3 linked regions of the Aquibium oceanicum genome follow. The protein of the gene in region 3 interacts with the protein of the main gene of each other region in a pairwise test. Links are inferred from orthologs where the notes say so. Each region holds a gene or a part of one and is shown on either strand. Other genes may lie near its edges. The genes, in order: dnaN, dnaE and dnaQ.

What was found.
Region 1: the proteins of dnaQ (region 3) and dnaN interact in binary tests that used the Escherichia coli proteins (3 or more experiments, as listed by UniProt). The link is inferred for Aquibium oceanicum from one-to-one orthologs.
Region 2: the proteins of dnaQ (region 3) and dnaE interact in binary tests that used the Escherichia coli proteins (3 or more experiments, as listed by UniProt). The link is inferred for Aquibium oceanicum from one-to-one orthologs.

What each region holds. Positions count from the first base shown.
Region 1 is NZ_CP018171.1:623,099-632,978, reverse strand. What follows is about bases 6,881-9,661. They hold dnaN (DNA polymerase III subunit beta), read left to right. Parts: upstream 6,881-7,602; coding sequence 7,603-8,721; downstream 8,722-9,661. Other genes in these bases: recF (DNA replication/repair protein RecF), read left to right, coding at 8,774-9,661; dnaA (chromosomal replication initiator protein DnaA), read left to right, coding at 6,881-7,411. In the rest of the region: BSQ44_RS03180 (alpha-amylase family protein), read right to left, coding at 1-1,240; BSQ44_RS03175 (alpha-amylase family glycosyl hydrolase), read right to left, coding at 1,327-2,922; BSQ44_RS03170 (L,D-transpeptidase), read right to left, coding at 3,090-3,710; BSQ44_RS03165 (MmcB family DNA repair protein), read left to right, coding at 3,974-4,474; rpsT (30S ribosomal protein S20), read left to right, coding at 4,771-5,037; more of dnaA, read left to right, coding at 5,855-6,880; more of recF, read left to right, coding at 9,662-9,880. UniProt on the Escherichia coli protein: Confers DNA tethering and processivity to DNA polymerases and other proteins. Acts as a clamp, forming a ring around DNA (a reaction catalyzed by the clamp-loading complex) which diffuses in an ATP-independent manner freely and bidirectionally along dsDNA.
Region 2 is NZ_CP018171.1:2,874,843-2,885,994, forward strand. What follows is about bases 2,942-6,994. They hold dnaE (DNA polymerase III subunit alpha), read right to left. Parts: upstream 6,676-6,994; coding sequence 3,142-6,675; downstream 2,942-3,141. Other genes in these bases: BSQ44_RS14040 (hypothetical protein), read right to left, coding at 2,942-3,003; BSQ44_RS14050 (acetyl-CoA carboxylase biotin carboxylase subunit), read right to left, coding at 6,853-6,994. Outside these bases: BSQ44_RS14025 (UbiH/UbiF family hydroxylase), read left to right, coding at 1-1,094; BSQ44_RS14030 (AEC family transporter), read right to left, coding at 1,065-2,033; heat shock protein HspQ, read left to right, coding at 2,152-2,484; more of BSQ44_RS14040, read right to left, coding at 2,512-2,941; more of BSQ44_RS14050, read right to left, coding at 6,995-8,865; BSQ44_RS14055 (sodium/substrate symporter small subunit), read left to right, coding at 9,199-9,459; BSQ44_RS14060 (VC_2705 family sodium/solute symporter), read left to right, coding at 9,468-11,152. UniProt on the Escherichia coli protein: DNA polymerase III is a complex, multichain enzyme responsible for most of the replicative synthesis in bacteria. This DNA polymerase also exhibits 3' to 5' exonuclease activity. The alpha chain is the DNA polymerase catalytic subunit.
Region 3 is NZ_CP018171.1:380,943-391,017, forward strand. Bases 2,281-5,256 are described here. They hold dnaQ (DNA polymerase III subunit epsilon), read left to right. Parts: upstream 2,281-3,383; coding sequence 3,384-4,130; downstream 4,131-5,256. Other genes in these bases: BSQ44_RS01935 (shikimate dehydrogenase), read left to right, coding at 2,281-2,730; coaE (dephospho-CoA kinase), read left to right, coding at 2,727-3,320; secB (protein-export chaperone SecB), read right to left, coding at 4,146-4,649; BSQ44_RS01955 (FxsA family protein), read right to left, coding at 4,766-5,245. Outside these bases: hemE (uroporphyrinogen decarboxylase), read right to left, coding at 1-48; BSQ44_RS01925 (pyruvate, water dikinase regulatory protein), read left to right, coding at 450-1,271; BSQ44_RS01930 (Maf-like protein), read left to right, coding at 1,296-1,895; more of BSQ44_RS01935, read left to right, coding at 1,888-2,280; BSQ44_RS01960 (Tim44/TimA family putative adaptor protein), read left to right, coding at 5,432-6,136; mltA (murein transglycosylase A), read left to right, coding at 6,153-7,256; BSQ44_RS01970 (Smr/MutS family protein), read left to right, coding at 7,253-7,819; BSQ44_RS01975 (helix-turn-helix domain-containing protein), read left to right, coding at 7,816-8,178; BSQ44_RS01980 (DUF1402 family protein), read right to left, coding at 8,144-9,157; ATP-dependent protease ATPase subunit HslU, read right to left, coding at 9,368-10,075. UniProt on the Escherichia coli protein: DNA polymerase III is a complex, multichain enzyme responsible for most of the replicative synthesis in bacteria. The epsilon subunit contain the editing function and is a proofreading 3'-5' exonuclease.

The sequences.
Region 1 (9,880 bases), 240 kb from region 3 along the record:
GGTCCTCCCCGGGGCAGACGGAGAAGCCGCCATTCGGCCGGGACGACCACTGCAAGGGCGTGCGGACCGCCTCGCGCTCCTTGAGATCGAGGTTCTCGCCCATGCCGATCTCCTCGCCGTACCAGATGACGGGCGTACCCGGCAGCGAGAACATCAGGCTGTAGGCGAGCCGGAGCCGGCGCTGGTCCCCGTCGAGCATCGGCGCCAGGCGCCGCCGGATGCCGCGATCGTAGACGATCATGCCCGGATCGGGCGCCATCGCATTGAAGACCTCCTGGCGTTCCAGGTTGGACAGGCGCCCGAGATCGAGTTCGTCGTGGTTGCGCAGGAACGTGCCCCACTGCCCCTCGATCGACAGGTCCGGCATCATGGCGAGAACCCGCCGGATGGGCTCGGCATCCTTGCGGACGAAGCCGAGGAACATGTGCTGGTTCAGCATGAAGTTGAAGACCATTTGGATGCGGTTTCCATCTTTGCCGAAATAGTCGGTCACCTCCTTCATGGTGACGTTCGCCTCGGCAAGCAGGACGGATTCCGCGCGACGCCAGGACAGCAGCCGGCGCAAATCCGACAGATAGTCCGCCGGATCCTCCTTCGGACGCTCTTTCAGCCCCTTGTACTCGATCAGGAACGGGACCGCGTCCATGCGGAAGCCCGAGACCCCGAGCTGGAGCCAGAAGCCCATGATCTTGTCGATCTCTTCCCGCACCTCGGGATTGGCGGTGTTGAGATCAGCCTGATGTTTGTAGAACCGATGAAGGTACCAGCTCTTCGCCTTGCGATCGTACGTCCAGATCGCCTCCTGCACGCCCGGGAAGACCACGCCGTCGTGGATGTTCTCCGGCTTCTCATCCGACCAGACGTACCAGTCCCGGTAGGGAGAATTCGGGTCGCTGCGCGCGCTCTGGAACCAGGGGTGGTCGATCGAGGTGTGGTTCACGACCAGATCGACGAGGACCCGCATCCCTCTGTCGTGCGCCGCGCGCGTGAAGGCGACGAAATCCCCCAGCGATCCGAGGCGAGGGTCGACGCCGTAGAAATCCGTGATGTCGTAGCCGTTGTCCCGGTTGGGGCTCGGATAGAAGGGCAGCAGCCAGATGCAGGTGGCGCCGAGCGATTCGATGTAGTCGAGCCGGTCGGCGAGGCCCTTGAAGTCGCCGACCCCGTCGCCGTTGGAATCCATGAAGGCGTCCGCGTCGACGCAATAGATGACCGCGTTCTTGTACCAGAGGTCCAGCATCGGCAAACCCGTCCCGTTTCAATGTGGCATGACAACGGTTCCCGCGCGGTCACGTTCCGACAGCAGATGGGATGGCTCTTTGTCGGTCAGTCGCGCTCGAGGGTCGCCAGGATGCCCTCGTTCGGCCGCAGCTCGACCGATCCATCCAGTTCCTCGCCTGTGCGGTCGAGAGCCGTGGACAGCACGATACGTGCCTTCGATCCCCGAGGGATCGCGCAGGAGCGGTTCTCCTTGCTGAAGTTCAGCACGATCCGGAAGCGTTCGTCGCCGTGGCGGCGCTCGAAGGCCAGCACGTTGCCCTCGGCACCACTGAGTTCGAAGGAGCCGACGCTCAGCGCGGGGTGTCTCTGCCGGAAATGGATCAGCTGATGATAAAGCGACAGAATCGAGTTCTTGTCATCACGAAGGCAGGCGACGTTGCAATCGCCATTATCGGCTGCGAGCGGCAGCCAGGGCTTTCCTGCCGTGAAGCCAGCGTTGGCCCCGTCCTCCCACTGCATCGGGGTGCGCGCGGGATCTCGGCCGACGCCGAGGCCCGGCTCGTTCTTCTCCCACGGGTCCTGCACGGCCTCCGGCGGGATCTGCACCTCGCCGAGGCCGATCTCGTCGCCGTAGTACATGGTGGGTGTCCCGCGTAGGGTCAGGAGCAGCATGCCGGCAAGCCGCGCCTGTTCCAGCCCCACGCGCGCGGCGATCCGCTTCTGATCGTGGTTGCCGAGCACCCAGTTCGGCCAGCCGCCATCGGGGAGCTTGTCCTCGTATTCGACGATCAGCCTGGCGATCTCCTCCGCGCGCCAGCTGGCCTGGAGAAGCTGGAAGTTGAACGGCAGGTGCGCGCCCTTCAGGTCCTCGCCGTAATAGGCAACGAGCCTTTCGAGCGGCAGGTAGATCTCGCCGATCAGCACCCGCTCCGGATACTCCTGCAGAACCGACCGCATCTCGGCGATCACCTCGTGCACCTCCGGCTGATCGGCCGAATGCACCTGAAGAAAACGGTTGATCTCCGCCTGGCTTGGCTGGAAGGAGGGGTTGGGCGGGTTGCCGCGGAACTCCGCGTCCTTGATGAGATGCCAGATGACGTCGACGCGGAACCCGTCGACACCGCGGTCGAGCCAGAAGCGCATGGCATCGTACATCGCCTCGCGAACCTCGCGGTTGCGCCAGTTGAGGTCCGGCTGCTCCTTCAGGAAGGCGTGGTAGTAGTATTGTCCAGTGGCTTCGTCCCATTGCCACGCGGAGCCGCCGAAATTGCTGATCCAGTTGTTGGGCGGCCCTCCGTTGGGAGCGGGATCGCGCCAGATGTACCAGTCGCGCCTGTCGTTGTCGCGCGACTGCCGGCTTTGCCGGAACCAGGGATGTTCCTCGGAAGTGTGGTTCGGCACGAAGTCGAGGATAACCTTGAGGTCGCGGGCGTGCGCGTCTTCAACCAGCCGCTCGAAGTCCTCCATCGTCCCGAACATCGGATCGACGCCGCGATAGTCGCACACGTCGTAGCCGAAATCGGCCATGGGCGAGGGATAGAAGGGCGAAATCCAGATGGCCTCGACACCGAGCCAGGCAAGATAGTCGAGCCGGCGGCGAATGCCTTCCAGGTCGCCGATCCCGTCTCCGTTGGTGTCCTGAAAGGATCGCGGGTAGATCTGGTAGACGATCCCGCGCTTCCACCAGATCTGGTCCGGCATCTGAGCACTCCCGTGGCTGTTCACAGGACGCAATACACCGCGCCCGCAAACTGTTCCGACCGGAATGCGCTTAATAACCCGTCAGGTGGTGTGATCGTGCCGGGCCTTTGCCGGATCCGGGCACGATCGAAGGGTCGCCGCCGCGATGGGGCGACCCGCGCTCTTCTTTAGAGAACGATGACCTTGGCGCCGTTCTCCGCGCGCTCGTAGAGGTCGATGATGTCCTGGTTGATCAGCCGGATGCATCCCGAAGACATCGCCTGCCCGATGGAATTCCATTCCGGCGTGCCGTGGAGGCGGTATCCGGTGTCGCCATTCTTGTTGAACAGGTAGAGCGCCCGCGCGCCGAGTGGGTTCATCAGACCGGGCGGCATGCCGCCGCGCCATTTTGCAAGTTCCGGCTGCCGGCCTATCATCTCGGAGGGCGGGGTCCAGGTCGGCCACTCGCGCTTCATGGCCACGCGCGCCGTGCCTTTCCACTCGAAGCCCTCGCGCCCGACGCCGATGCCGTAGCGCATCGCCTTGCCTTCCGGCATGACGAGATAGAGGAACTTCTCGTTGGTATCGACGATGATGGTACCCGGCTTCTCCTTCGTGTCGTAGCGGACGGTCTGCCGATGATACTTCCGCGGCACCTTGGAGATGGGAATGGACGGCAGCTGGTAGCCGGAATCCTTCTTCGATCCGTACGAGGAGGAAAACATGCTGATGGTGCCGTCGGACGTGCAGCCCGCGAGTGCCGTCGCCAGTGCCAACCCCGCCGCGACGACGATTGCTCTTGTTCTCATGCTTCGTTCCCGATTGAAGGCCCTGCCCGATTCGAGCCATGATTAGGTCCGAAATCTTAACGGCAGTTTACCTTGATTTTGCCAAGCCTCATCGGCACCGGCGCGTCCCCACGGGCGGAATTCAGCCACAATTATTGCAGTTCGGCAACATCTTCGTTCCCCGGAGCCCCGACCGGCCTCGCGACCGCCGCTATGGCAGGAGCCTTTTTGCACCTGCTGGACGGAAGGTTTCGCTTCGAACCCGATGGTGGCATTCTGCGCCGATGCCCATCGTCTCGCCGATTCCCCTCAATCCCCTCGTCGACGGCCGTCAGTCGGAACGCGCGCTTCTGGTCCGGCGCGGCGTCCAGCGCATGCTGTTGCAGATGAACGCGCACGTCCTGCCGGAGCTTTCGCTTGCATCCGGCCGACGGGCCGACCTGATCGCGATCACCCGCAATGCCGAGATATGGATCATAGAGATCAAGTCCTCGGTGGAGGATTTCCGCGTCGACCGGAAATGGCCGGAGTACCGGCTTCACTCAGATCGCTTCTTCTTCGCCACCCATCCGGAGGTCCCGGCCTCGATCTTCCCGGAGGAGTGCGGCTTCATCCTGTCGGACGGCTACGGCGCGGAAGTGGTCCGCGACGCTCCCGAACACCGGCTGGCGCCGGCCACCCGCAAGTCCCTCCTGATGCGGTTCGCTCGCGCCGGCGCGGCGCGGCTGCTTGCCGCCGAGATGGCCGGCGTTTCGGTGCCCTCCATCGAAGGCGAGAGCGATTGACGGCTGCGGTCGCTGGCGAACTCATATAATAAAAGTCGTCACCGCTCCCCGGAGCGAGGAGCATTCCGTCGCCTCATCGGAGCCTCGTCGGTGAGACTCCCGGCACGATCGACCGTCCGTTGGTAGGACTCGATCGGGCCCGTGAAACTCTCGTATTTCACCGCCGGAAGGCGTTGACGCATCGCCGAAGCTCGACTATAAGCCCGCACGACTGAGGCGGCCCATCCGGCCGCCCGTTTGTTTTCGCGCCTGCCGGCATCGGAGTGGCGCGACCCTGGCAAAACGAGAGAGGCACCATGGCCAATACGAGCTCGGCCAAGAAGGCTACGCGCAAGATCGCCCGCCGGACCGAAATGAACAAGAACCGCCGTTCGCGCGTGCGCACCTTCGTGCGCAAGGTCGAGGAAGCAATCGCTTCCGGAGACAAGACGGCGGCCGAGACGGCTTTCAGGGACGCTCAGCCGGAGCTGATGCGCGCCGCGACGAAGGGCGTCCTGCACAGGAACACCGCCTCGCGGAAAGTGTCCCGTCTGGCACAGCGCGTGAAGGCTCTCGGCGCCTGACGCAACGTCATACGGCTAAGCAATTCTTGATGAAGCCCGGCGGCAACGCCGGGCTTTTCGTTTGCCTCCAATGGCTTGCCCATGGCATCATAGTGCATTGCGAAAAACGGGACGCTTTTCGTTTGCCGGCATAACCGTCCTGCAGACCGGCGTGGGGAAACGGACCCTTGCAACCGCAAAGCGGCGCTCACGATTTCTGGAGCAAAAACAACAGCTTGCGCGGGGATGTCCACAGCTTGTTCATCAGCAGCCTCACGCTAGCGTGAATTAATTATGTCAAGCAGAAAATTATCATTTCTTTAATAGCCGCTTACGCAAAATGCCCGGTTTCGGAACAGTTTGATTCACAAAGCAATTATCCGAACGGTTGAGTTCAGGGCTCCGATTTCAACCTCTCGGCTACGCCATATCCGTAAAAAACCGATGAAGCGGCCTTGCCTCTCGGAAGCGCATTTTCTAAGGTCTAAGCATCAAACGGGACAGGGCTGCGGCCCTTAATACCCAGGAAAATTCGAACCGCTCACACGCCGGATTGAAACCGGTGAGCGCTAGAGTTTTGCCCGTTTGAGGCGGCGGTCAGCGTCGTGTCCAGCGTAAGGTGAGGACGTGTGTCTCCTGGCGTATGCGCCAGGGCGGGGTCCTTGCGCTGTCCGAAAACTGGGGACCAAGGCGCGTGAGCGCCTGGAGTGGGACGTGCCGTCCCGAATGGGGCGGCAGGAAATGGGGACGTGTAGCGAGGAGTGCGGCCTGCGGCCGCCTGATAAAATCGAGGACGTTCGCGACCGTTCCGTTGCGAGCGAGAGGGCAGCTTTGATCAATGAAAAGGAACGAGGACATGTACGGCGGAATTGAAACGGGGGCACAGGCGGGGCTTCCTTTCATTGTCAACAACGGCGGAGAAGGCACGATGCGCGGCGGAGCTTCGGAAGCAGACTCCATCTTTGACAAGTTGCGGGCTCAGTTGCAGGCGCGCCTCGGCGCGGACGTCTATTCGAGCTGGTTCGGACGCATGAAGCTTGCGGAAGCTTCGCGCGGCGTTGTCAGGCTATCGGTACCCACGGCGTTCCTGCGCTCCTGGATCAACAATCACTATCTGTCCCTCATCACCGAGCTCTGGAAGAAGGAACAGCCCGAGATCCTGCGGCTTGAAATCGTCGTCCGTACCGCTGCCAGGTCGACCCGCGGACTGATCGAGGCCGAGCCGGCCCCGGCCAAGCCGGCCACGCGCAATCCCCAGACGGCATTGGGCAACGGTGTCCTGGCGGCACCGAAGCAGGCGCAGCCCCGCGCCCCGATAAAAGACAACGCCCCTCGGCAGAGCATCCTCGGGTCGCCGCTGGACGGACGCTACACGTTCGACAGTTTCGTGGACGGTCCCTCGAACCGCGTGGCCTTCGCCGCCGCGCGGACGGTGGCGGAGAATGCATCCACCTCGATCCGCTTCAATCCGCTCTTCATCCACGCCTCCGTGGGGCTCGGCAAGACGCACCTGCTCCAGGCGATCGCCGCCGAGTCGCTGGCGCGGCGCCCCGGCTCGCGTGTCGTCTACCTGACGGCGGAGTACTTCATGTGGCGTTTCGCCACCGCGATCCGCGACAACAATGCCCTGACGCTGAAGGAACAGCTTCGCGACATCGACCTGCTCATCATCGACGACATGCAGTTCCTGCAGGGCAAGTCGATCCAGCACGAGTTCTGCCATCTCATCAACATGCTGCTCGACAGCGCCAAACAGGTCGTGGTCGCTGCCGACCGTCCCGCGTCTGATCTGGAATCGCTGGAACCGCGCGTCCGGTCGCGTCTGCAGGGCGGGGTCTCGCTCGAAATGTCGGCGCCGGACATGGCCATGCGCCTGTCCATGCTGAAGCAGCGTCTGGAAGCGGCCCGCTCGGAAGACCAGTCGCTGGCAATTCCCGACGAGATCCTGGAGCACGTCGCTCGCACCGTCACCGGCAGCGGCCGCGAACTCGAGGGCGCCTTCAACCAGTTGCTGTTTCGGCAGTCGTTCGAACCACAGCTGACGATCGACCGCATCGACGAACTGCTCGGCCACATGTTCCGGTCGGGCGAACCGAAGCGGGTGCGGATCGAGGATATCCAGCGCATCGTGGCGCGCCACTACAACGTATCCAAGACCGAGCTGCTCTCGAACCGGCGCACCCGCACGATCGTCAAGCCGCGTCAGGTGGCGATGTATCTGTCGAAGGTGATGACCCCGCGCTCCCTTCCCGAGATCGGGCGGCGGTTCGGCGGACGCGACCATACGACCGTGCTGCATGCGGTGCGAAAGATCGAAGGTCTCTCGGGCACCGACGAGAAGCTGGAGCAGGAACTGGAGCTGCTGCGCAGGCTCATAAACGACCAGGCGGCCTGACCGGTCGCGCGGGGCGGCGGACCGGGGCGCTTTTCCCCCGGGAATGCCCGCGCGAAGGGGGCGTAGCCCTCGCGCGGGCTTGCCTTTGCCGCGCTTTTCCTGTCATTTTGCCCCTCGTTGTCGGCCCGTTTCGGGCCGTTCGTTTCTGCGCTTCGCGCTCGAAGCATCCCTGATCACGAGACCGGTCCGTCATGCGCGTCACACTCGAACGTTCCAACCTGCTCAAGTCGCTCAACCACGTGCATCGCGTGGTCGAACGGCGCAACACGATCCCGATCCTGTCGAACGTGCTGCTGAAGGCCGACGGCGCGGTCCTGGAGCTGAAGGCGACCGATCTCGATCTCGAGGTGACGGAGGCGACGCCCGCGCAGATCGAACAGGCGGGAGCGACGACGGTCCCTGCGCATCTGCTCTACGACATCGTGCGCAAGCTGCCGGACGGTGCCGAGGTGATGCTGAAGACCGATCCGGAAGGCCACTCCATGTCGGTGATCTCGGGCCGGTCGAGCTTCAAGCTGCAGTGCCTGCCGCAGTCCGACTTCCCGGAACTGACCGCGGGCTCCTTCTCCCACATCTTCCGCCTCGAGGCGCCGGCCCTGAAGGGCCTGATCGACAAGACCCAGTTCGCGATCTCGACCGAGGAGACCCGCTACTATCTCAACGGCATCTTCCTGCACACGCACGAGAGCGGCGGGAAGCTCATGCTGCGTTCCGTCGCGACGGACGGCCACCGACTGGCGCGCGCCGAGATCGAGGCGCCTGCCGGTTCGGAAGGCATGCCGGGCATCATCATCCCGCGCAAGACGGTCAGCGAACTCCAGAAACTCGTCGACAATCCGGACGTGAAGGTGGTCGTGGAGCTGTCCGACACCAAGATCCGGCTGACCATCGGCAGCGTCGTACTCACCTCGAAGCTCATCGACGGCACCTTCCCGGATTACCAGCGGGTCATCCCGTCGGGCAACGACAAGAAGCTCGTGATCGATCGCCAGAGCTTCGCGGCGGCCGTCGACCGCGTCTCCACCATCTCCTCCGAGCGCGGCCGCGCGGTCAAGCTGTCGATCGCCGACGGCCAGGTCACACTGACGGTCAACAATCCCGATTCCGGCAGCGCGGTCGAGGAAATCGCGGCCGACTACGATTCCGATCCCGTCGAGATCGGCTTCAATGCGCGTTATCTCCTCGACGTGGCGGCGCAACTCAACGGATCGGAGGCGCAATTCATGCTCGCCGATGCCGGCTCTCCGACGCTCATCACCGATCTCGCGGATGAACAGGCGCTCTACGTCCTGATGCCGATGCGCGTCTGAGGCGGTGGCCGACGAGGATCGCGAAGCCGCCGGCCGGCCTCGCCGGGCCGCGATCGGCCGGCTCAAGCTGACGAACTTTCGCAACTACGCCAGCCTCGCCGCCGATTTCGCTCCGGGCGCCGTCGTGCTGTCGGGCGAAAACGGCGCGGGCAAGACCAATCTCCTGGAAGCGATCTCCCTGCTTTCGCCCGGCCGCGGGCTTCGCCGGGCACCCTATGCGGACCTGGTTCGCGAGGCCGCTCCCGGGGGCTTCGCCATCCATGCGCGGATCGAAGGTCCGTCGGGCGAGGCCGAAATCGGCACCGGCGCGGGCGAAATCGCAGCCGAGGGGGACGGGGGGCGCAAGGTCCGCATCAACGGCGCGACCGCACGATCGGCCGACGAGATGCTGGAATGGCTGCGCGTGATGTGGCTGACGCCGGCTATGGACGGGCTCTTCACCGGTCCGGCCTCCGACCGCAGGCGCTTCCTCGACAGGCTCGTGCTGACCATCGACCCCGCCCATGGCCGCCGCGCGCTCGACTACGAGAAGGCGATGCGCGGGCGCAACCGCCTGCTGGCGGAGGGATCAAGAAACGAAGCCTGGTTCGAGGCCATCGAGGCGCAGATGGCGGAGACCGGCGCCGCCATCGCCGCGGCACGCTTCGAGATGGTGCGGCTGCTCAAGGCCATGATCGAGCGGGCGCCCGACACCGGTCCTTTCCCGAAGGCCGACCTGGCGCTTTCCGGCCCCCTGGAGGAAGCGCTTGCCGCGAGCGCGTCTCTCGACGCCGAGGAAGACTTTCGCCGCCGCCTGGCGGAGGGACGCGAACGCGACCGCGCCGCCGGCCGCACGCTCGAAGGTCCGCACCGCTCAGACCTCCTCGCCCGCCACCGCCCCAAGGACATGCCCGCCGAGCTCTGCTCCACCGGCGAGCAGAAGGCGCTGCTGGTCGGGCTCGTGCTGTCGCATGCGCGGCTGACCGGCGAGATCGCGGGGATGGCGCCGGTGCTCCTGCTCGACGAGATCGCCGCGCATTTCGACCGGGGCCGCCGCGCCGCGCTTTTTGACATCCTGGAAGACCTGGGCTGCCAGGTCTTCATGACCGGCACCGAACGCGACCTCTTCTCCGCGCTCGACGGACGGGCACAGTTTCTGACCGTGTCGGGAGGCACGATC
Region 2 (11,152 bases), 2.5 Mb from region 3 along the record:
CGACCGAGGATCGCCGCACGACGGCCCTGATGATGCCGTCTCTGGCTTTCCTCGACGACCTCGGCCTGAAGGACGCCGTTCTGGCGCATGGCGCGCCGCTGCGGGCGATGCGCATCGTGGACGCGACGCGCCGCCTGCTGCGCAGCCGACCCGTCTCCTTCCATGCGAGCGAAATGGGGGAGGACGCCTTCGGCTGGAACATCCCCAACGGCGCGCTTGTGCGCGAACTCGAAGCCGCGGTGGTGGCGCGGACCGCGATCAACTGGACGCGCGAGGCGGTGTCGCGCTGGCAGGCGGCCGACGATGCCGTCGAGGCATTTCCCGCGGAGGCTGCGCCGATCACGGCCCGGCTGGCGGTCGCTGCCGACGGCCGGAACTCGAAGGCGCGAGAAGCCGCAGGGATCCGCGTCGCGACGCATTCGTACCGTCAGGCGGCGCTGGTGTTCAACTTCGCCCATGGGCGCCCGCACGGCGACATCTCGACCGAATTCCACACCGAGACCGGACCGTTTACGCAAGTGCCGTTGCCCGGCCAGCGATCGAGCCTGGTGTGGGTGCTCCGCCCCGAGCGCGCGGAGCAGCTGGCCGAGACCGGCGACGAGGAATTGTCGGCGCTGGTCGAGGAACAGATGCAGTCGATGCTCGGCAAGGTTTCCGTGGAGCCGGGCCGCCAGGTGTATCCGCTGTCCGCTGCGCTACCGTCGAGTTTCGCCAGGAAGCGCGTGGCGCTTGTCGGCGAGGCGGCGCATGTCTTTCCGCCGATCGGCGCCCAGGGGCTCAATCTCGGCATCCGCGACATCCGCGATCTCGCCGCGACCGCGCAGCGGCATGCGGAGGATCCCGGCTCGGGGGCGGCACTGCGCGCCTATTCGCTGCGCAGAGGCCCCGACATCCTCGCCCGCACCGGCGCGGTCAACGCGCTCAACCGTTCGCTGCTGTCGAACTTCCTGCCGGCGCAGCTTGCCCGCTCCGCCGGACTGGGCATCCTGTCGGCATCCGCGCCGCTGCGGGCCATGTTCATGCGCGAGGGCCTGGAGCCGGGTTCCGGCCTCAGGAGCGCCTTCTCAGGTCGACGGGAAGAGGTCGGGCGGTAGGAAACCGCTCTTGATGAGATAGAGAAGCCCGGTGACGGTGAAGACCGACAGCACCGTCGTGATCAGGACGCTCGCCGACGCCCGCTCCATCCACACCCCGTACTGCTGTGCGATGACGAAGACGTTGGTCGCGGTCGGAAGACCGGCGAGCAGCACGGCGGTGTAGACCCAGACCGGATCGAAATCACCGACTGCGCTGAGCACCAGGTAGCAGAGCACGGGATGCAGGATGAGCTTGATCCCGGCGATCGGCGCCATAGCACGGGGAACGCGCTTCAGCGGCCGCAGCGCCAGCGTCACGCCCATGGTGAAGAGCGCGCAGGGTGCGGCGGCCCGGGCGAGCATCTCCAGGAGCCTCTGGAGAGATTCGGGTGGCGTCCAGGCAAAGGCGGCGGCGCAAACCCCGACGGCGGTGGCTATGATGAAGGGATGCAGCACGATCCGCTTCACGACATCGACGACCAGCGATCCGAACGATCGCTTCTCGCCGCCCGACAAGGCCATCATCATCGGCGCGATGGCGAAGTGCATGATGTTTTCGAAGCAGAAGATGAGCGCAACCGGCACAGCCGCGGCCTCGCCGAAGGCGAGAAGTGCTATGCCCGGACCCATGTAGCCGATGTTGCCGTAGGCGGCGGCGAGCCCCTTGATGGTGCTCTCGGCGATCTCTCCGCGCGAGACGATCGCGGAGCCGACGAACATCAGAGCAAACATGGCATATGTGGAAAAGACGGCGCCGAAGATGTAGCTCCATTCCGTGAGCCGCTCGATCGGCGTCTTCGACAGGAGTTGGAAAAAGAGGGCCGGCAACGCGACATAGATGATGAAGATGTTCATCCAGCCGAGCGCTTCGAGAGGCTGTCGGACGATCCTGGCGACCACGAAACCGAGGAAGATCAGCCCGAAGAACGGCAGTACGAGGCCGAAGATGTCCGCCATGGATGAGAATGCCTGAGAACCGCCGTCGCGCTAGCCGCTGCGCGACGAAGCGTCAAGTGCAACCGCTATTGAACTGGCGTGCGGGTTGCGCCACTTATGATCGCGGGTGGTGACACATATGAGTTCGATAAGACAAGCAAAGTTCCAGATAGGCCAGGTGGTTTCCCACCGCCTGTTCCCGTTCCGAGGGGTGATCTTCGACGTCGACCCGGAGTTCGCCAATTCCGAGGAATGGTACGAGGCGATCCCGGAGCACATTCGGCCCCGCAAGGACCAGCCGTTCTACCATCTTCTCGCCGAGAACGCGGAGAGCGAGTACATCGCCTACGTGTCGGAGCAGAACCTGGTGCCGGACGAATCCGGCGAACCGATCCGGCATCCGCAGATTTCCGAGTTCTTCGTCAAGACGCCCGACGGCCGATACGAGCCCAAACCGACGGCCATGCACTGATATCCGGTCGAGACGGGTTCTTGAGCCTCAGTCGCGCTTCAACTCCAGCCGCGCGGTCTCCACGGGCTGCCCCGTCTCGGGATGCTTCTCGACCGTGGTGAGGATCATGCGATTTTCGCTCGGGCTCGAGAGCGTCATGGAAGCTTCGGGATGTCCCGGCCACTGGAGCGCGAGTTCGAGCGTGCGGCCGCTGCGACGGCCGGCCAGATCGGCGGTGCCGCGTGGCGATCCGACATAGGAGCCGGCATACCGCCCCTGCGACACCTTCAGCTCCGCTCCGAGCCTGGTCGAGAAGACCAGCATCGCGCGGCAGTTTCCGTGGAGCGAGATCGTTTCGGAACCGGCGTCGCCAACGAGAGTGCACGAGACGTTCACCGGCTTGGACGCCGCCGTCATCCGCACCGGCCCGCCGCCCGACCAGTTGCCTTCCAGCGATTTCAGGAAATCCTCATCCGAAGCGCTGGCCGGCGTCGCCAAGCCGAGCATGAATCCGAATAGCAGAAGGATGATCTTCTTCATTGGCGTCCGATCTGGGGTAGCGGCATTGGTGAACCCATGTTGAGCTATCTGAGCACTGGCGTGCGTATGACAAGCGATAGGAATGCGCGGACGCAACACGTTGTGTGACAGCGCCAGCACGTCGCGTGAGGACGCCGCCTAGACCAGTTCGACCTCGACCACACCGGGCACGGCGCGCATCGCCGATACGATCTGCGGGGAGACCTTGTAGCGGTCGGGCAACTCGATTTCGACCTCCCCCTTGCCGCCTTCCTTGATGACGATGAGGCTCACCTGCCCCTCGCCGCGTTGCGACAGGCGCGATGCGAGCGCGGGCACCGGGTCGGCATCGCGCAGGTAGACCCGCACCGCCTGCTTGATCCGGCCGGCCTCGTCCTCCAGCGACTGCACGGTCTGGATGCGCAGATTTACACCTTCCGGCCGGTCCTCGGCCGCGACGGTGATGACCAGCGATCGGCCTGGCTCCAGATGGTCGCGGAACTGTGCCAGCGTTTCGGAAAAGAGCACGGCCTCGTACTGGCCGCTGGTGTCCGAGAAGGTGACGACGCCCATCCTGTTTCCGGTCCGCGTCTTGCGTTCCTGCTTGGAGGTGACGGTGCCGGCAAGGCGCCCGGCGGTCGCGCCACGCTTCACGGCGGCGGAGAATTCCGCCCAGTTCTGCACCCGCAAGCGCTGGAGCACGGTCTTGTACTCGTCCAGCGGATGGGCCGAGAGATAGAAGCCGACCGCCTGAAACTCCCGGTGCAGCATGTCGGCCGGCTCCCAGGGCTCGACCGCGGGCAGCCGCAACGGCTCGCGGGGGCCGGCGAGCGCCATGCCGAAGATGTCGTGCTGGCCGGACTGGGCGTCTTCCGCTGCACGCTGCGCCAGCCCCATCATGCGTTCGACGCCGGCGAAGAGTTCGGCCCGGCCGCGCTGGAAGCAGTCAAGCGCGCCGGCGCAAACGAGGCTTTCCAGAACCCGCTTGCCGACGATCCGGGGATCGATGCGCTCGCAGAAATCCTCGAGGGTCTCGAACTGCTTTTCCTTCCGCTTCGCCACGATGTGCTCGACGGCCGCCTCGCCGACGCCTTTGATGGCGGCGAGCGCGTAGTAGATGCGGTTCTCGCCGACCTCGAAGGCGCGGTAGGAGGTCTTGACCGACGGCGCCACGACTTCGATGCCGAGCCGCAGGGCGTCCTGCCGGAAGTCGGCCAGCTTGTCGGTGTTGTTCATGTCGAGCGTCATGGACGCTGCCAGGAACTCGACCGGGTAGTGCGCCTTCATGAAGGCGGTCTGGTAGGAGACGATGGCGTAGGCCGCCGCGTGCGACTTGTTGAAGCCGTAGTCGGCGAACTTCGCTAGGAGGTCGAAGATGAAGTCGGATTGCTGCTTGGAGACGCCGTTCTTGACCGCGCCCTCGACGAAGACGCCGCGTTGCTTGTCCATCTCGGCGCGGATCTTCTTACCCATGGCGCGGCGCAGAAGGTCGGCCTGTCCGAGCGTGTAGCCGGCCAGTTCCTGGGCGATCTGCATCACCTGTTCCTGGTAGACGATGACGCCTTGCGTCTCCTTCACCAGGTGATCGATCTTGGGGTGGATCGAGGCGATCTCCTCCTCGCCGTGCTTGCGGGCGTTGTATGTGGGGATGTTCTCCATCGGGCCGGGGCGATAGAGCGCCACCAGCGCGATGATGTCCTCGATGCGGTCGGGCTTCATGCCGATCAGCGCCTTGCGCATACCGGCGGATTCCACCTGGAAGACCCCGACGACCTCGCCTCGCGCCAGCATCTGGTAGGTCTTCTCGTCGTCGAGCGGCAGCTTCGACAGGTCGATCTCGATGCCGCGACGCCTGACGAGCTTGACGGCGGTGTCGAGCACCGTAAGCGTCTTCAGGCCGAGGAAGTCGAACTTGACCAGTCCCGCATCCTCGACCTTCTTCATGTTGAACTGCGTGACCGGCATGTCGGAGCGCGGATCGCGGTACATCGGCACGAGTTCGGACAGCGGGCGGTCGCCGATGACGATGCCCGCCGCGTGAGTGGAGGCGTGGCGGTAGAGGCCTTCGAGCTTCTTGGCGATGTCGAGCAGCTGCTCGACGATCGGTTCCTTCTCCATCTCCTCCTGGAAGCGCGGCTCGGCAGCGATGGCATCGGCGAGCTTGACCGGGTTGGCGGGGTTGGCCGGCACCATCTTGCAGAGCCGGTCGACCTGACCGTACGGCATCTGCAGCACGCGCCCGACGTCGCGCAGCACCGCCCTCGCCTGCAGCGTCCCGAAAGTGATGATCTGGGCGACCTGGTCACGACCGTATTTCTCCTGCACGTAGCGGATCACCTCGTCGCGGCGGTCCTGGCAGAAGTCGATGTCGAAGTCGGGCATCGACACGCGGTCGGGATTGAGGAAGCGCTCGAACAGCAGCGAGAAGCGCAGCGGGTCGACGTCGGTGATCGTCAGGGCATAGGCGACCAGCGAGCCGGCGCCCGAGCCGCGCCCCGGACCGACGGGGATGTCGTGCGCCTTGGCCCATTTGATGAAGTCGGCGACGATGAGGAAGTAGCCCGGATATTTCATCCGTTCGATGACGCCGAGCTCGTATTCGAGCCGTTCGGCATATTGCTCGTGGGTGTAGCCGGGCGAGGCGCCCAGCGTTTCGAGGCGCATGGCGAGGCCTTCGCGCGCCTGGCGCTTCAATTCCTCCGTCTCGGCCATTTCGGCGGCTTCCGCGTCGTCGGCGGACGAGGCCGTGAAGCGCGGCAGGATCGGGCTGCGGTTCCTCGGAAAGTAGGAACAGCGCATGGCGATCTCGACGGTGTTGTCGATCGCCTCGGGCAGGTCCGAAAAGAGGGCAGACATCTCGGCCTGGCTCTTCAGGTAATTGTCCGGGGTCAGCCGCCTGCGGTTGTCGTCGCCGATCACCGATCCCTCGGCGATGGCGATCAGCGCGTCGTGCGCGTCGTAGTCTTCGCGCGCAGGGAAGAACGCCTCATTGGTGGCGACCAGCGGCAGTTCGTGCCGGTAGGCGAGGTCAACCGTCGCCGCCTCTATCGCGCGGTCGTAGCCCTTCGGACGCTGCAATTCGACGTAGAGGCGGTCGCCGTAGACGCTTTTCAGCCTGAGCAGGCGGTCCTCGGCCAATGCGGGACGGTCCCCCTTGAGGGCGCAGCCGATCGGGCCGCCCTCGCCGCCCGTCAGGCAGATGACGCCGTCAGACAGCGCGGCGAGCCACTCCTCGCGCACCTGCACCGGGTCGCCGGGCGGGGTCTCCAGATAGGCGCGGCTGACGATGCGGACGAGATTGGCGTAACCCGCCTCGGTGGCCGCGATCAGCACGACCGACGCGCGCTCCCGGCCGGCGGCGCGCCCGTGGCCGCGGCTCGACTGTGGCTCCTCGCCTGCGAAGGCGATTTCCAGCTGGCAGGCGATGATCGGCTGGACGCCGTCCTTGGCCGCGTACTGCGCGAATTCGAGCGCGCCGAAGAGGTTCGACGTGTCGGCAACCGCGATCGCCGGTGCCCCGTCTGCGACCGCGTGCGCCACGATCTTCTTCAGCGGCAGCGCGCCTTCGAGCAGCGAATAGGCGGAATGGACGCGCAGGTGGACGAAGCTGCGCGCGGGCGCCGGTGCCAGCGGAGCGGCGGCTTCCGCAGCGGCACGCTTCAACGGATCGCGGATCTTGCGTTCTTCGGCCATGCGACTCGGGGCTTCAGGATGTTTCTCCCGGCATCATTCTAGGTGACGACGGATGCGTCCAGTGCGGAAGGCCGACGGTACACAGCTATCGGGTCGGCACACCGATCAAGAAAACTGGTGCCGGGTCCCGCATTGAAGGGTCAAAGATGCAATATCGAGTGACAAGTTCCGGCAGTTTCAGGCGAACTCCATGATCACCGCGTCGACAGCCAGGCTCTCGCCCGGCTTGGCGTTCACCTTCGTCACGGTGAGGTCGCGGTCGGCGCGCAGGACGTTTTCCATCTTCATGGCCTCGACGACGGCGAGCGTCTCTCCGGCCTTGACCTCCTGCCCTTCCTCGACCGAAATCGAGACCACCATTCCAGGCATGGGGCATAAGAGAAGCTTCGAGGTGTCCGGCGGGAGCTTGACAGGCATCAGCCGGTCGAGTTCGGCGGTCGCCGGCAGCATGGCGCGGGCGGTCACCGACATGCCTTTCCAGGCGATGCGCAGGCCGTTGGCGATAGGCCGCAGCTGCGCCGTCACGGAACGGTTCCCGACGGTTCCGCGCCAGACCGCCTCGCCGGGGCGCCAGCTGGATGCGACCGTCAGCGGCTTGCCGCCGGCCACGCGCAGATCGACCTCGAGCGGGATGGAAATCATGCCTTCCGCGATGCTGACCGGAATGTAGTCGTCGCCGATCTTCACCTCCCAGTCGGGCTTCAGCGCGCCGGTGTGGGGTGCCAGGCGGCCGGTCAGCCGGTCGAGACGATCCTTGCGCAGGAGTTCGACAGAGAGGGCGACGGCGGCGAGGACGGTCGTGTCGTCGGCATCCGGAAGGATTGGTTCGAAGCCGTCCGGATACTCCTCCGCGATGAAGGCGGTCGAAAGCCGGCCTTCGCGCCAGCGCGGATGCTGCATCAGCGCGGCGAGGAAGGGGATATTGTGCTCGATGCCGTCGACCACGAAGGCGTCGAGCGCATCCGACATCGCGTCGATCGCCTCGATGCGGGTCGGCGCCCAGGTGCAGAGCTTGGCGATCATCGGATCGTAGAACATCGAGATCTCGGCACCCTCGGTGACGCCGGTGTCGTTGCGCACCACGACGTCGCCGATCCGTCCCTCCTCCGGCGGCTGGTAGCGGGTCAGCCGGCCGATCGAGGGCAGGAAGTTGCGGTAGGGGTCTTCGGCGTAAAGCCGGCTCTCGACGGCCCAGCCGTTGAGCTTCAGGTCCTCCTGGCGGATCGACAGCTTCTCGCCCGCCGCGACGCGGATCATCTGCTCCACGAGGTCGATGCCGGTGATCAGTTCGGTCACCGGATGCTCGACCTGCAGGCGCGTGTTCATCTCGAGGAAGTAGAAGTTGCGGTCCTTGTCGACGATGAACTCGACCGTGCCGGCGCTCTGGTATTCCACCGCCTTGGCCAGCGCGACCGACTGCTCGCCCATGGCGCGGCGGGTCGCGTCGTCGAGGAAGGGCGACGGCGCCTCTTCCACGACCTTCTGGTTGCGGCGCTGGATGGAGCATTCGCGCTCGCCGAGATAGATGGCATTGCCATGCCCGTCGCCCAGCACCTGGATCTCGATGTGGCGGGGATCGACGACGAACTTCTCGATGAAGACCCGATCGTCGCCGAAGGAGGACTTCGCCTCGTTCTTGGAAGACTGGAAGCCCTCGCGGCACTCGGCGTCGTTCCAGGCGATGCGCATGCCCTTGCCGCCGCCGCCGGCCGACGCCTTGAGCATGACCGGATACCCGATCTCGCCGGCGATCCTGACCGCGTGGTCGGCATCTTCGATGACGCCGAGCCAGCCCGGAACGGTATTCACCTTCGCCGCATTGGCGAACTTCTTCGATTCGATCTTGTCGCCCATCGCCTCGATGGCTCGGGGCTTGGGACCGATGAAGACGATGCCTTCCTTTTCCAGCGCCGCGCAGAAGGAGGCGCGTTCGGACAGGAAGCCGTAGCCCGGATGCACCGCCTCCGCGCCCGTCGCCTTGCATGCATCGATGATCTTGTCGCCGACAAGATAGCTCTGCGCCGCCGCGGCCGGGCCGATGTGGACCGCCTCGTCAGCCATCTCCACATGCACCGCGTCGCGGTCGGCGTCGGAATAGACCGCCACCGTCGCGATCCCCATCTTCCGGGCGGTCTTGATGACGCGGCAGGCGATCTCGCCGCGGTTGGCAATCAGGATTTTCTTGAACATAGAAGCCGCGCTTCCCCCACTGCGTACGGTTCCCTTATTATGGAGAACCGGTCACCCGCTCAATAGCCCCGCCACCGAACCGCGGTCGATGCCGCCGGAGCAACGCCGGTGTGCATCATCCGTCGATCCGCCGCCAGTCCCCTGCCACGGCGACAGGGGCGAGACGGTTCAGGAGATCGCAACGCTTTTCGTCGTGCGTGATGGGCAGGATTCGCGACGGTGCGGCGACGGATTTCTTTCCTCCGCGAGCTTTAGGATATATCCGCTTGCGCAGGCGCGGATGCAAACACGTTCCGATGAACAGCACTCGCGCACGTGGAGAGGGAGTATCGAATGCCCAGCATCGACGCCGGCAACCGCAAACGGCACTGGGCGAGGACCAGGAACCTGGCCTTCGCCGTCGTGGCCGTGTGGGGCGTCGCAGCGATACTGGTTCCGCTTGCGGCGACGGCGGTCGGCGTGTTCCCCTTCCTGGATACCCCTTTCGGCTCAATCGTGTGGGCGCAGGGCTCGCTCTTCGCCGCGGTCGTTCTGATCTGGTCCGTGAACCTGCGGCAGGACCGGATCGACGACGTGACCGGCGTCGGGGACTGAGGGCCAATATGACGGACGACGACCGCGGCAGAAGCGGTTTCATCGACAATCCCGGCAAGCTCTTCGTTCTGGGGACGCTCGGCTTTTTGGCGTTCTTCGCCTTCATGGCGGTGCTGGAACAGATGGGGGTCGGAAGCGCGTCGATCGGGGCTGGCTTCCTCGTTTTCACGGTCGGATTCTACGCCGTGATCGGCTGGCTGGCGCGCACCGCGCGGGTCGATGTCTATTACGTCGCCGGCCGCGCAATTCCGACGCACTACAACGGCATGGCCACAGCGGCCGATTTTCTGTCCGGCGCGTTTTTTGTGGCGCTGGCCGGGGGCATCTACTTCGGCGGCTACCCCTATCTTGGCTTCGTGACAGGCATCGCCGGCGGCTTCGTGCTCGTGAACGCGCTGCTCGCACCCTTTCTGCGTAAGTCCGGCTGCTACACGGTCCCGGATTTCATCGGGACCCGCTATGGCAGCCGCACGGCGCGGCTCTGCGCGCTGGTCGTGCTGGCGGTGACGTGTTTCGTCTACCTGACCGCGCAGGTGAGCGCGACGGGGACGATCGCCGCGGTCACGCTCGGGTTACCGTTCGAGCAGGGCGTATGGCTGGCGACGATCGCCATTTTCGCCTGCTCCATGCTCGGCGGGATGCGCGGCGTCACCTGGACCCAAGCAGCCCAGTATGTCGTGCTGGCCATCGCCTTCCTGGTGCCGGTCCTGTGGATCGCGAGCGGGCAGGGCTTCGGATCGATCCCGTTCTTCTCGCTCGGCGACGCGATCGACCGCGTGACGGAGCTCGAGGCCCTGCACGGCTTGCATCCGGCCCGCGAGGCCATTGAAGGCTTGTCCGTGCTCGCCCAACCGCAGGGCGCGGAGGGCAGCGGTTGGACAATGGTGTCGCTCGCCGTCTGCATCATGGCCGGAACGGCCGCGATGCCGCACATCCTCATGCATTCGTTCACCACGCCCACAGTGCGGTCGGCGCGCCGGTCGGTGGGATGGGCGATCGTGTTCGCAGCGGTCCTCCTCCTCTCGGCGCCCGCCCTCGCCACGCTGACCAAGCTGCAATTGCTCGACCCGTCGCTGGCGACGTCTGTAATCGGCAAGGCGGTCGCGGAGGTCTCGAACCTCGGCTGGGTGCAGCATTGGACGTCGGCCGGAATGATGGCCGTCGCGGACCAGAACGGCGACGGGATCGTCCAGCTGAACGAGTTTTTCCTGCGGCCCGAATTGATCGTGCTGGCGGCGCCGGAGATCGCGGGGTTGCCGCATGTGCTCACGGCGCTGGTGGCGGCCGGTTGCCTAGCAGCGACGATGTCGACGGCCAACGGCCTGCTGCTGGCCATCGCCAATGCGCTGTCGCACGATCTCTACCACAAGGTCGTCGATCGCAAGGCGGATACGTCGCGCCGGCTGATCGTGGCCCGCCTGCTGCTGCTCGCCGCGGGCGCGGCTGCGGCCTACGCGTCCTCGCTGCAGGTGGCCGGCATCCTCGGCACGCTTGCCTGGGCCTTCGGCTTCGCGGCTTCCGGCCTGTTCTTCCCGCTGGTGCTCGGCGTGTGGTGGAAGCGGGCCAACATGGCGGGCGCGGTGGCGGGAATGGTCGGCGGTTTCGCGGCCGGGTCGGCCTATCTCTACCTGGTGTTCAACGAGATCATTCCGCCGCTGCTCGGGATCGACGACATGCGCTTCGGCATCGTCGG
Region 3 (10,075 bases):
GACAGTCTCGCCCTTCAGGACGCGCATCATCCGTCGTTCGACTGCCATCTGCGTCACCTCTCCGCCCTCAATGAAAAAGAGAATCTCTTTTTTAAGGAATCTGATTGTTCTTAGACTCTGTCAGAATCGGGGATATCGGCTTTTCCCCATCCGCGCCAGCGCGGGTACCTCCGATCGCGCGCGTGCATAGTGTCGCGGCGGCGGTGGTGATAGCGGGGATTGTCCAGAATTCCTGTTCACAAACAGGGAGTTGATCCGGCACCGCTTATTGCGATCGTGCAGGCTTGTTCCGGACGACTTCTACCGCCCGCCTTTTCCTCCCCAGCCCGGGAGACAATTCCACACCCATCCGAATTGTGGATGAAACGGCTTCTGATACAGTCGCGCCGGCCGCACCTCGCGGTCTCGCCAAACCATCCCCTGATTCCCACAGGACAGGCCTTTCCCCTGTGAACAAGCCGCGAAACTTCTTTCATCTCCACCTCATATCGGATGCCACCGGCGAGACGCTGCTGGCCGCCGGCCGGGCGGCGTCGGCCCAGTACAAGGATGCGCGTGCGATCGAGCATATCTATCCGCTGATCCGCACGGAGCGGCAGCTTGCCGCCGTGCTTCAGGAGATCGACAGCGAACCGGGGATCGTCCTCTACACGATCGTCGACCAGCCGCTGGCCCGCATGATCGACGAGAGCTGCGCGGCAATGGGCCTGCCTTGCGTTTCGGTACTCGAACCCGTGCTCACCGTCTTCCAGTCCTATCTGGGAGAACCGGCCGGCCGACGCGTCGGCGCGCAGCACGTGCTCGATGCCGAATATTTTCGCCGCATCGACGCGCTGAACTTCACCATGGAGCATGACGACGGGCAGCTGCCGACGGACATAGACGAGGCCGACATCGTGCTCGTCGGTATTTCAAGGACGTCGAAGACACCGACGAGCATTTATCTCGCCAACCGCGGCATCAAGACCGCGAACCTGCCGATCGTCCTGGGCGTCGACATCCCCGACAGCCTGAAGAAGGCGAAACGGACGCTGATCGTCGGGTTGATCGCCTCCGCCGAACGCATCTCGCACGTGCGCCAGAACCGGATTCTCGGCACCGGCGCTGGGTACGATGCGGAACGTTATGCCGATCGCACGGTGATTTCGGAGGAGCTGACCTACGCCAGGCAGATCTGCAACCGCTACGGCTGGCCCATGATCGATGTCAGCCGCCGCTCCATCGAGGAAACCGCGGCCGCCATCCTTGCGTTGCGCGGTCGCAGCCGCTAGCGGGACCGGCCAAGGAGAACGAAAATGCGCGACCAGATCATCCTCGCCTCGGGCAGCCCATTCCGGCGCCAGTTGCTGGAAAATGCCGGCGTGACCTTTCAGGTAGTCAGGGCGGATCTCGACGAGCGATCCCTCGAGGCCCCCTTGGCGAATTCAGGCGCAGGTGCGGAGGACATCGCCTCCGTCCTGGCGGAAGCGAAGGCCACATCGGTGAGCGAGGCGCATGCCGGCGCCTTCGTGATCGGCTCGGACCAGACTCTGTCGCTGGAAGACGAGGTCTTCCACAAGCCCGAGGACATGGAGGGCGCGCGCCGCCATCTGCTGCGGCTGTCGGGGAAGACGCATTATCTCAACAGCGCGGTGGTGATCGTCCGCGACGGCGAGACGATCTGGCGTCATGTGGCGGTAGCCGCCATGACCATGCGCGAGCTCGATCCGGGCTTCGTCGGACGCTATCTGTCGGCCGTGGGCGACGACGCGCTTTCGAGCGTCGGCGCCTATCAGGTCGAGGGTCGCGGAATCCAGCTCTTCGAAAAGATCGAGGGGGATTATTTCACCATCGTCGGTCTTCCGCTTCTGCCGCTGCTCGCGGAACTCAGGGCATTGGGCGCGATCGATGGCTGACGCACGGACGCGGGCATTCGTCTGCGGGCATCCGGTGGCGCATTCGCGGTCGCCGCTGATCCACCGATACTGGCTTAGAACGCTCGGCCTGACCGGCGAATACGTCGCGGTCGACGTGGCGCCATCCGAATTCGATCCGTTCATCAGGGGACTTGCGGCGGCGGGCTACGCTGGCGGCAACGTCACCATCCCCCACAAGGAGGCCGCCTTCGCGGCGACCGACCGCATCGACGAAGCCGCGAGGATCGTCGGGGCGATCAACACCGTCTGGCTGGAGGATGGCCGCCTGTGCGGGACGAACACGGACTGGTCCGGCTTTTCCGCCAATCTCGATGCCCGTGCACCGCAATGGAGCGCTGGCGGCACGGCGGTCGTGCTCGGTGCCGGCGGAAGCGCGCGCGCGATCGTCCATGCGCTGTCGGCGAAGGGTTACCGGGAGATAAGGGTGGTCAACCGAAGCCCCGCGCGAGCGAGGGAACTCGCCGATCGCTTCGGGCCGAAGGTAACCGCGCACGGCTGGGCCGCCGTGCCCGAACTTCTCGCGGATGCCGACCTGCTCGTAAACACCACGCCGCTCGGTATGGCGGGAGACGCCGGCGAAGCGATCGATCTCGCGCCACTGCCCGATCATGCAGTCGTCACCGACATCGTCTACGTTCCATTGATCACGCCGCTGCTCGCTGCCGCGCGCGCACGGGGACTGACCATCGTCGACGGGCTCGGAATGCTTCTCCACCAGGCCGTGCCCGGCTTCGAGCGCTGGTTCGGTACCCGGCCTTGTGTGACCGAGGAGCTGAGGACGCTCGTCGTCGCCGATATGGACCTGCGCAAGTGATCATCCTCGGACTGACCGGCTCGATCGGAATGGGCAAGTCGACGACGGCGAAAATGTTCGCCGATTTCGGCGTTCCAGTGAACGACGCGGATGCCACGGTGCACGAACTCTACCGCGGAGTGGCAGTGCCGCTGATCGGCGAGGCGTTTCCCGAGGCCATCAGGGACGGCGTTGTTGATCGCACGCGGCTGGCGCAGTCCGTCCTGGGAAACGGCGAGGCGATGCGGAAGCTGGAGGCGATCGTGCATCCGCTCGTCCGCGAAGCAGAAGCCGAATTCGTCAGGCTTCAAGAGTCGCGAGGCGCCCCGCTGATCGTGCTGGACATCCCGCTGCTCTTCGAGGCCGGCGGCGCCGACCGAGTGGACCGGATCGTCGTCGTCACCGCCTCTCCCGAGGTACAGCGCGAGCGCGTGCTGAAGCGCCCAGGCATGACGGAACAAAAGTTCGAGGCCATCCGCGCGAAGCAGATGCCGGATGCCGAGAAGCGCGCCCGGGCGGATTTCGTCATCGACACCGGGCAGGGCATGGAGCCGGCGCGCCAGGCGGTGGCGGCAATAATCGGTGAACTGACGGGCCACCGCCCCGCTTGAACGGGTACATTTCCGCTCGAAATCGGCTAAGCTCGTCGCGATCACGAATCGGAGCCGGGCGTTTTGCGGGAAATTATCTTCGACACCGAAACCACGGGTCTCGACCCGCTGGAGGATCGCGTCATCGAGATCGGCGGCGTCGAGCTCGTGAACCGCTTCCCCTCGGGCCGCTCGATCCATTTCTACATTCACCCCAGCAGCCGGGAGATTCATCCGGAAGCCCAGGCTGTGCACGGCATCAGCATGGCCGATCTTGCCGGGAAGCCCACCTTCGCCGAGATCGTCGGAGAGTTCCTGGCTTTCATCGACGGCGCCAAGCTCGTCGCCCACAACGCGACCTTCGACATGAACTTCCTGAACCAGGAGCTGAAGCGGGTCGGCATCGAGCCACTGCTTCCCGACCGCGTCGTCGACACGCTGGCGATGGCACGCCGCAAGCATCCGATGGGCCCGAATTCACTGGATGCCCTGTGCAAGCGCTATGCGATCGACAACAGCCGCCGCACCAAGCACGGCGCGCTGCTCGATTCGGAGCTGCTGGCGGAAGTCTACATCGAACTCGTCGGCGGCAAGCAGGCCGCGCTCGGACTGGAAGTCGTCGAGGCGGCGGTCGAGATCGATGCGGGCGGGATGAGTGTGGTCGCGGCGGTCGCGCGGCGCCGGATCCCGCTTGCTCCGCGGCTTCTGCCGACAGAGCGCGCCGCACACGCGGCGATGGTCGAGGGGCTGGGAGACGCGGCGATCTGGAAGCGGATCGCGATGCCGGAGGGCCGGGAACCGGCCTCCGGCTTCACGCATGCTGCGGAATAGCCGGGTCGACTGGCCTCAGCTGACCTGGACCTTGGAGCGCGCCTGGTCCTCTGCGATTTTCTGCTGGAACATCTGCGCGAAGTCGATCGGATCGAGCATCAGCGGCGGGAAGCCGCCGTTGCGGGTCGCTTCGGCGATGATCTGGCGCGCGAACGGGAACAGAAGCCGCGGGCACTCGATGAAGAGCACCGGCAGGACGTGCTCCTTCGGAAAGTTCGCGACCCGGAAGACGCCGCCATAGATCAGTTCGACGTTGAACAGGACGGTCTCGTCGACGGTCGCCTTGGCATTCAGCGTCAGCGTCACGTCGTATTCGGTGCCCGACATCGGGTTCGCGTTGACGTTGACGTTGATTGCGATGTTCGGAGCCTTGTCGCGACCGCGCAGCGAACCCGGTGCGCCGGGGCTCTCGAAGGAGAGATCCTTGACATACTGTGCAAGCACGTTCAGCGACGGCTGGGCGCCGTTGCCGGCAGTGGCCGCGCCTGCCGTTCCGTTCTCGTTGGTCTCGTTCGCCATCCGGTCGTTCCTTCTTTGATACCGCCGCCCGGGCGGCGCAATTTGGGCGGTTGGCTATCACGCACATTGTGGCGATACAAGGCTGAACGGGCGTTTCGCCGTCTCGCCGGTGCGGGTCAGTCGCGCTTCCACGGCGAGTTCGGGTCGGTGGAGCGCGAGTACTCCTCCTCGTCGAGATCGATGGTCCGGCTGTCTTTTTGCCGCGCGCGGCCGAGATCCATGCCGCGAATATCGACATTGGCGACGATGCGCGCGCTGAGGAAGCGCCAGGCGGCATCGCGGAAGGCCGGCACGAAGAGCAGGAATCCCATGGCATCGGTCACGAATCCCGGAAGCAGCAGGAGGAGCCCGGCAAGCAGGATCATCACGCCGTGGACGAGTTCGCGCTGCGGCACGCGTCCGGCATCGACCTCCTGGCGGATACGGCTCAGAAGGCCGAAACCCTGCACGCGAAGGAGGATGGAACCGACCAGTGCCGTGACCAGCACCATCGCCAGCGTGGCGACGACCCCGATCCGGCTGCCGACCAGCACGAAAGCGGCGATCTCCATGAGCGGGACCGCGACGAAGAGGATGAAGAGGAAGGGAAATCGCACGTCGGAATCTTTCCGGGGCTTTGGGGTGGAGAAAAGGCGTCAACCCTATAGGTAGTTAGCGCCGCATTGGATTTGAATGATAGACCGGCGCGTTCTATATGGGCGTAATGAGGTTGCGCGGCGTCTGATCAGGATACGGGTTTTTTCGGCCCTGGCGCGGCCCGACAGGATTGTTTGGCGGACGAGATGGAATTCTTGGACTTCGGGACACTGTTCTTCATCGTGGCTGCGGTCGTGATATTCCTGCAGCTGCGGAATGTCCTCGGCCGCCGCACCGGCAGCGAGAAACCGCCCTTCGATCCTTACACCGCAAACCGTACCCGTGAAACCGAGGGGCCTTCGCCTCAGGACAACGTGGTTTCCCTGCCACGCCGCAAGGCGACGGGCGACACCGAATCGGCCTATGCGGACATCGACAAGACCGCCGCGCCCGGCACGGATTTGAACAAGGGTCTGCGGGCGATCCGGGATGCCGATCCCAGCTTCGATCCCAAGGTCTTCCTGGATGGCGCCAAGATGGCCTACGAGATGATCGTCATGGCCTATGCCGATGGCGACCGGAAGACGCTGAAGAACCTCCTGTCCCGCGAAGTCTACGACGGTTTCGTGCAGGCGATCGCAGAGCGGGAGACCCGCTCGGAGAAGATCCAGTCCTCCTTCGTCGGCATCGAAAAGGCCGACATCGTTTCGGCCGAAATGAAGGGCACCGAAGCGCACGTCACGCTTCGCATCGTGAGCGAACTCATCTCGGCGACCCGCGACAGCGCCGGTTCGGTCATCGACGGCGACCCCGAGACGGTCGCCGAAGTGAAGGATGTCTGGACCTTCGCCCGCGATACGCGTTCGCGCGATCCCAACTGGAAGCTCGTGGCCACCGAAGCCGAAGACTGACAGGCGAGGGGAAGAGGTGCCGCTATCCTCGCTCTTCCGACCCGTGGAGTTCGCGGATATCCCCGGCTGGGATAGCGACCGCACCGCGCCAGCCTTCGAAGCGTTCCGGCGGTCGGCCGGGCATGCTGCTCTCGTAAAGCCCTACAGGACCGGTTCGCTCGGTATCGAAGCAAGTGCGTTCGCCGCCGCCTACGAGGCGGCGATTGGTTGCGAGGCGCTCGACGATGCGGCCTCGACCGCGTTCTTCGAGCGCTGGTTCGTCCCCCATCTCATTCGCCCGGAAAATGGTAGCCGCGGTTTTGTGACCGGCTTCTACGAGCCGGAGGCGGTGGCCTCGCCGACACGCACCGAACAGTTCCGGTATCCGATCTATTCTCGCCCCGCGGACCTCGTCGATCTGGACGAGCACAACAGATCGCCGGAACTCGATCCCTATCTCGCCTTCGGCAGATCCATGGAGGGGAGGATCGTGGAATACCACGATCGAAAGGCGATCGAGGAAGGAGCGCTGGCCGGCCAGGGCCTCGAGATCGCCTGGCTGGAAGATCCCGTCGATGTCTTCTTCATCCATGTCCAGGGCGCGGCGCGGCTGAACATGCCGTCGAGCGTCAAGCGGATCACCTACGCGGCGAAATCCGGCCAGCGGTTCACCGGACCGGGCGGCGTTCTGGCCGATATGGGCGAACTGCGCCGGGAAGACGTCACCATGCAGTCGATCCGGCAATGGTTCCGGGATCACGCGGACCGGATCGACGAAATCCTGTGGCGCAACCGCTCCTTCATCTTCTTTCGGGAGGCTGAGGTCACCGACCCGCGGCTCGGGCCGGTGGCGGCCGCGAAGGTGCCGCTGACGGCGGGTCGCTCGATCGCGGTCGACCGGCTGCTCCACACGTTCGGAACGCCTCTGTTCATCCATGCTCCGGCCCTGGCGGCTTTTGGAGAGGCTCCGTTCCGAAGGTTGATGATCGCGCAGGACACGGGTTCGGCGATCGTCGGCCCCGCCCGCGGCGATCTTTTCGCCGGATCGGGCGACGCTGCCGGCGAGATCGCCGGCGTCGTGCGCAGCGAGGCGGATTTCTATGTGTTCGTCCCCCGGGCACTTGCGAGCGCCGAACCATGAGCCGGAGAACGGGCTCCCGCCGCGATCTCAGCGAGGATGACCGCATCCTCTGGAATCAGGTCGCGCGCACCGCGGTCCCGCTGAAGGGGAAGACGCTGCCGGAGGAGATGCTGGACCCGATGGTCGATGCATCGGCTGCCTTTCACGACGTCCTCGAGGCCGCCGCCGCAGCGCCGCCGCCGCAGAGGCCCCGTAAGTCGCAGGAGCATGTTCATACGCCCCGCACGATCGATCAGCCGACCCGGCAGAAGCTCGCCAAGGGGCGGCTGCCGCTGGAAGCGCGCGTCGACCTGCACGGCATGACGCAGGGCGAGGCGCATGCGCTGCTGCTCGGCTTCCTCCACCGCGCCCATGCGATGGGTATCCGCCATGTCCTGGTCATCACCGGCAAGGGCTCGTCGCTCGGCAGCGAGGGCGTCCTGCGCAAGGCCGTGCCTGCCTGGTTCGCGACGCCATCGTTCAGGCCGCTGGTCGGCGGCTACGAATTCGCCGCGCGTCATCATGGAGGGGCCGGGGCTCTCTATGTGCGGCTGCGCCGGCAGTCGGATGTTTCCTCGCGATGACGCCCTTCGGACTGCGCATGCGCGAGATGCGCCGCGAAAGAAAAGTCACGCAGAAGGAAATGGCGCGTTCGCTCGGCGTCAGCGCGGCTTATCTGTCAGCGCTGGAACGCGGGCACAGGGGGCGCCCCAACTGGATCCTGATGCAGAAGATCATCGGCTACTTCAACATCATCTGGGATGATGCCGAAGAGCTCGTACGCTTGGCCGAACACTCGCATCCACGCGTCGTCATAGATACCGCCGGCCTCTCTCCGTCCGCGACGGAACTGGCTAACCTGCTGGCGGCTGAGATCGGTCTGCTGGACGAGGAGGTCCTGGTCGATCTCATCGATCGGCTGCGTTCGGCTGGCCGGCGATAGACGGCGACTTGCCGGACTCTGGAAAGAGCGCGCGCAGGTCCGGCAGCTTGTCGTTCACCAGCCAGCCGTAATAGTTTTCCTCCGGCAACCGCGGTGGTTCGCCTTTCGCCTTGCGTGCCAGATTTTCCGCCTTCAGCGCACGGGCGCGGCCCTCCGGATCGCCGACATTGTAGAGCGTGGCAGTGATGCCCGGATTTCCCGAGATATCGTAGCCGGCGATCGATGCGTAGGCGTCGATCGACTTGCGGAGCGTCGCCGCGACATAGGTGAGCGTCAGGTCCGGATCCATGATCGTCCGGTAGACCTCTTGCGGATTGCGATGATCGAGCGTCGGAAGGCCGGTCTCCTTGTGAACGACGTCCGTCATGGTCAGCGCGGTGAGGGGATTGAGCTGTCCGATGCCGAATGTCTGGCCCGCGTAGAAGGGCTGGAAGAAGACGGCGCTGAGCCGGTCGGCGGGAAAGGACTTGCCGTCCACGGTCTTGCCCCGGAAGACCGTCGTCCAGACGCGCTCGCGGCAGGTCCAGAGGTCGTAGCTTCCGGTCTTATCGGTGCACACGCCGAACTCCGGCCTGGCGATGAAGCTCTCGATGCTCTCCCCGTCGTAAGAGAAGCTGAAGTTCGAGTTAAGATAGGAGACCGCCTTGACGTAATAGGTCTGCAGCCGATCGTAGGCGTCGACGTTGTAGGTGTGCTCGCCGACGATCGCTCCGGCGACATGGAGCGGATCGAGCCCAAAATGGGCGGACGCCTCCCTGATTTTACTGCGAAGCGATCCGTCGGTTTCCAGAAGGTGCAGGACCTTCTGGTACTTCCGCTCGTATGTGGTCTTCAGCGCCTTGGTCCGCGATGCCGATCCGGACGGCACCGGCGGCTGTTCGGCGTACCGGTTACCCGGAGGAACCTCGGTCAGCGCGAGCGCGGGAACCACGCCCCACGCCAGCGCCACACCGATGGATACAGTCAGACATTTCCCCATGCACCCACGTCCGCATACCGCCAAAAAAATCTCCGGGACCCTAGTCAAACTGGTCCGGGGTGTCGAGCGCACCGCCAAAGCAATGGCCCACCGTCGCCATACACGTCGTCAAACCTGCGTGATGACCTGCATCCGGCCCGTGTCACACGGCACGAAAACCTGTTCGGCAGGGCGACATGCGCCCTGCCTTTCACGGTTTCCGCAATGGGCTTACAGGATGAAACGGGACAAATCCGTGTTCTTCGCCAGATCGCCCACATTCCTGTCGACATATTCGGCGTCGATCACAACCTGCGAGCCGGAGCGGTCCGGGGCATCGAAGGAAATGTCGTCGAGGACCCGCTCCATGACCGTCTGCAGTCTGCGGGCACCGATGTTCTCCACGCTGGCGTTGAGATCGACCGCGATCTGCGCGAGCCGGTCGATGGCGTCCTCGGTGAATTCGAGATCGACGCCTTCGGTTTTCATCAGCGCGATGTACTGCTTGATGAGGCTCGCTTCCGTTTCGGTGAGGATGCGGACGAAGTCGTCCTTCTCGAGGGCCCTCAGTTCGACGCGGATCGGCAGGCGGCCCTGGAGTTCCGGCAGCAGGTCAGACGGCTTGGAGACGTGAAAGGCACCCGAGGCGATGAAGAGGATGTGATCGGTCTTCACCGGCCCGTACTTGGTCGCCACGGTCGTTCCCTCGACGAGCGGCAGCAGGTCGCGCTGAACGCCTTCGCGCGATACGCCGGCGCCGACCCCGCCTTCGCGCGTGGCGATCTTGTCGATCTCGTCGAGAAAGACGATGCCGTCGTTCTGGGTCGATTCCAGCGCGCGCTGGACCACCTCGTCCTGGTCGAGCAGCTTGTCCGATTCGTCGTTGATCAGATGGCCGTAGGATTCCTTCACGGTCGTCTTGCGGGTCTTGGTGCGTCC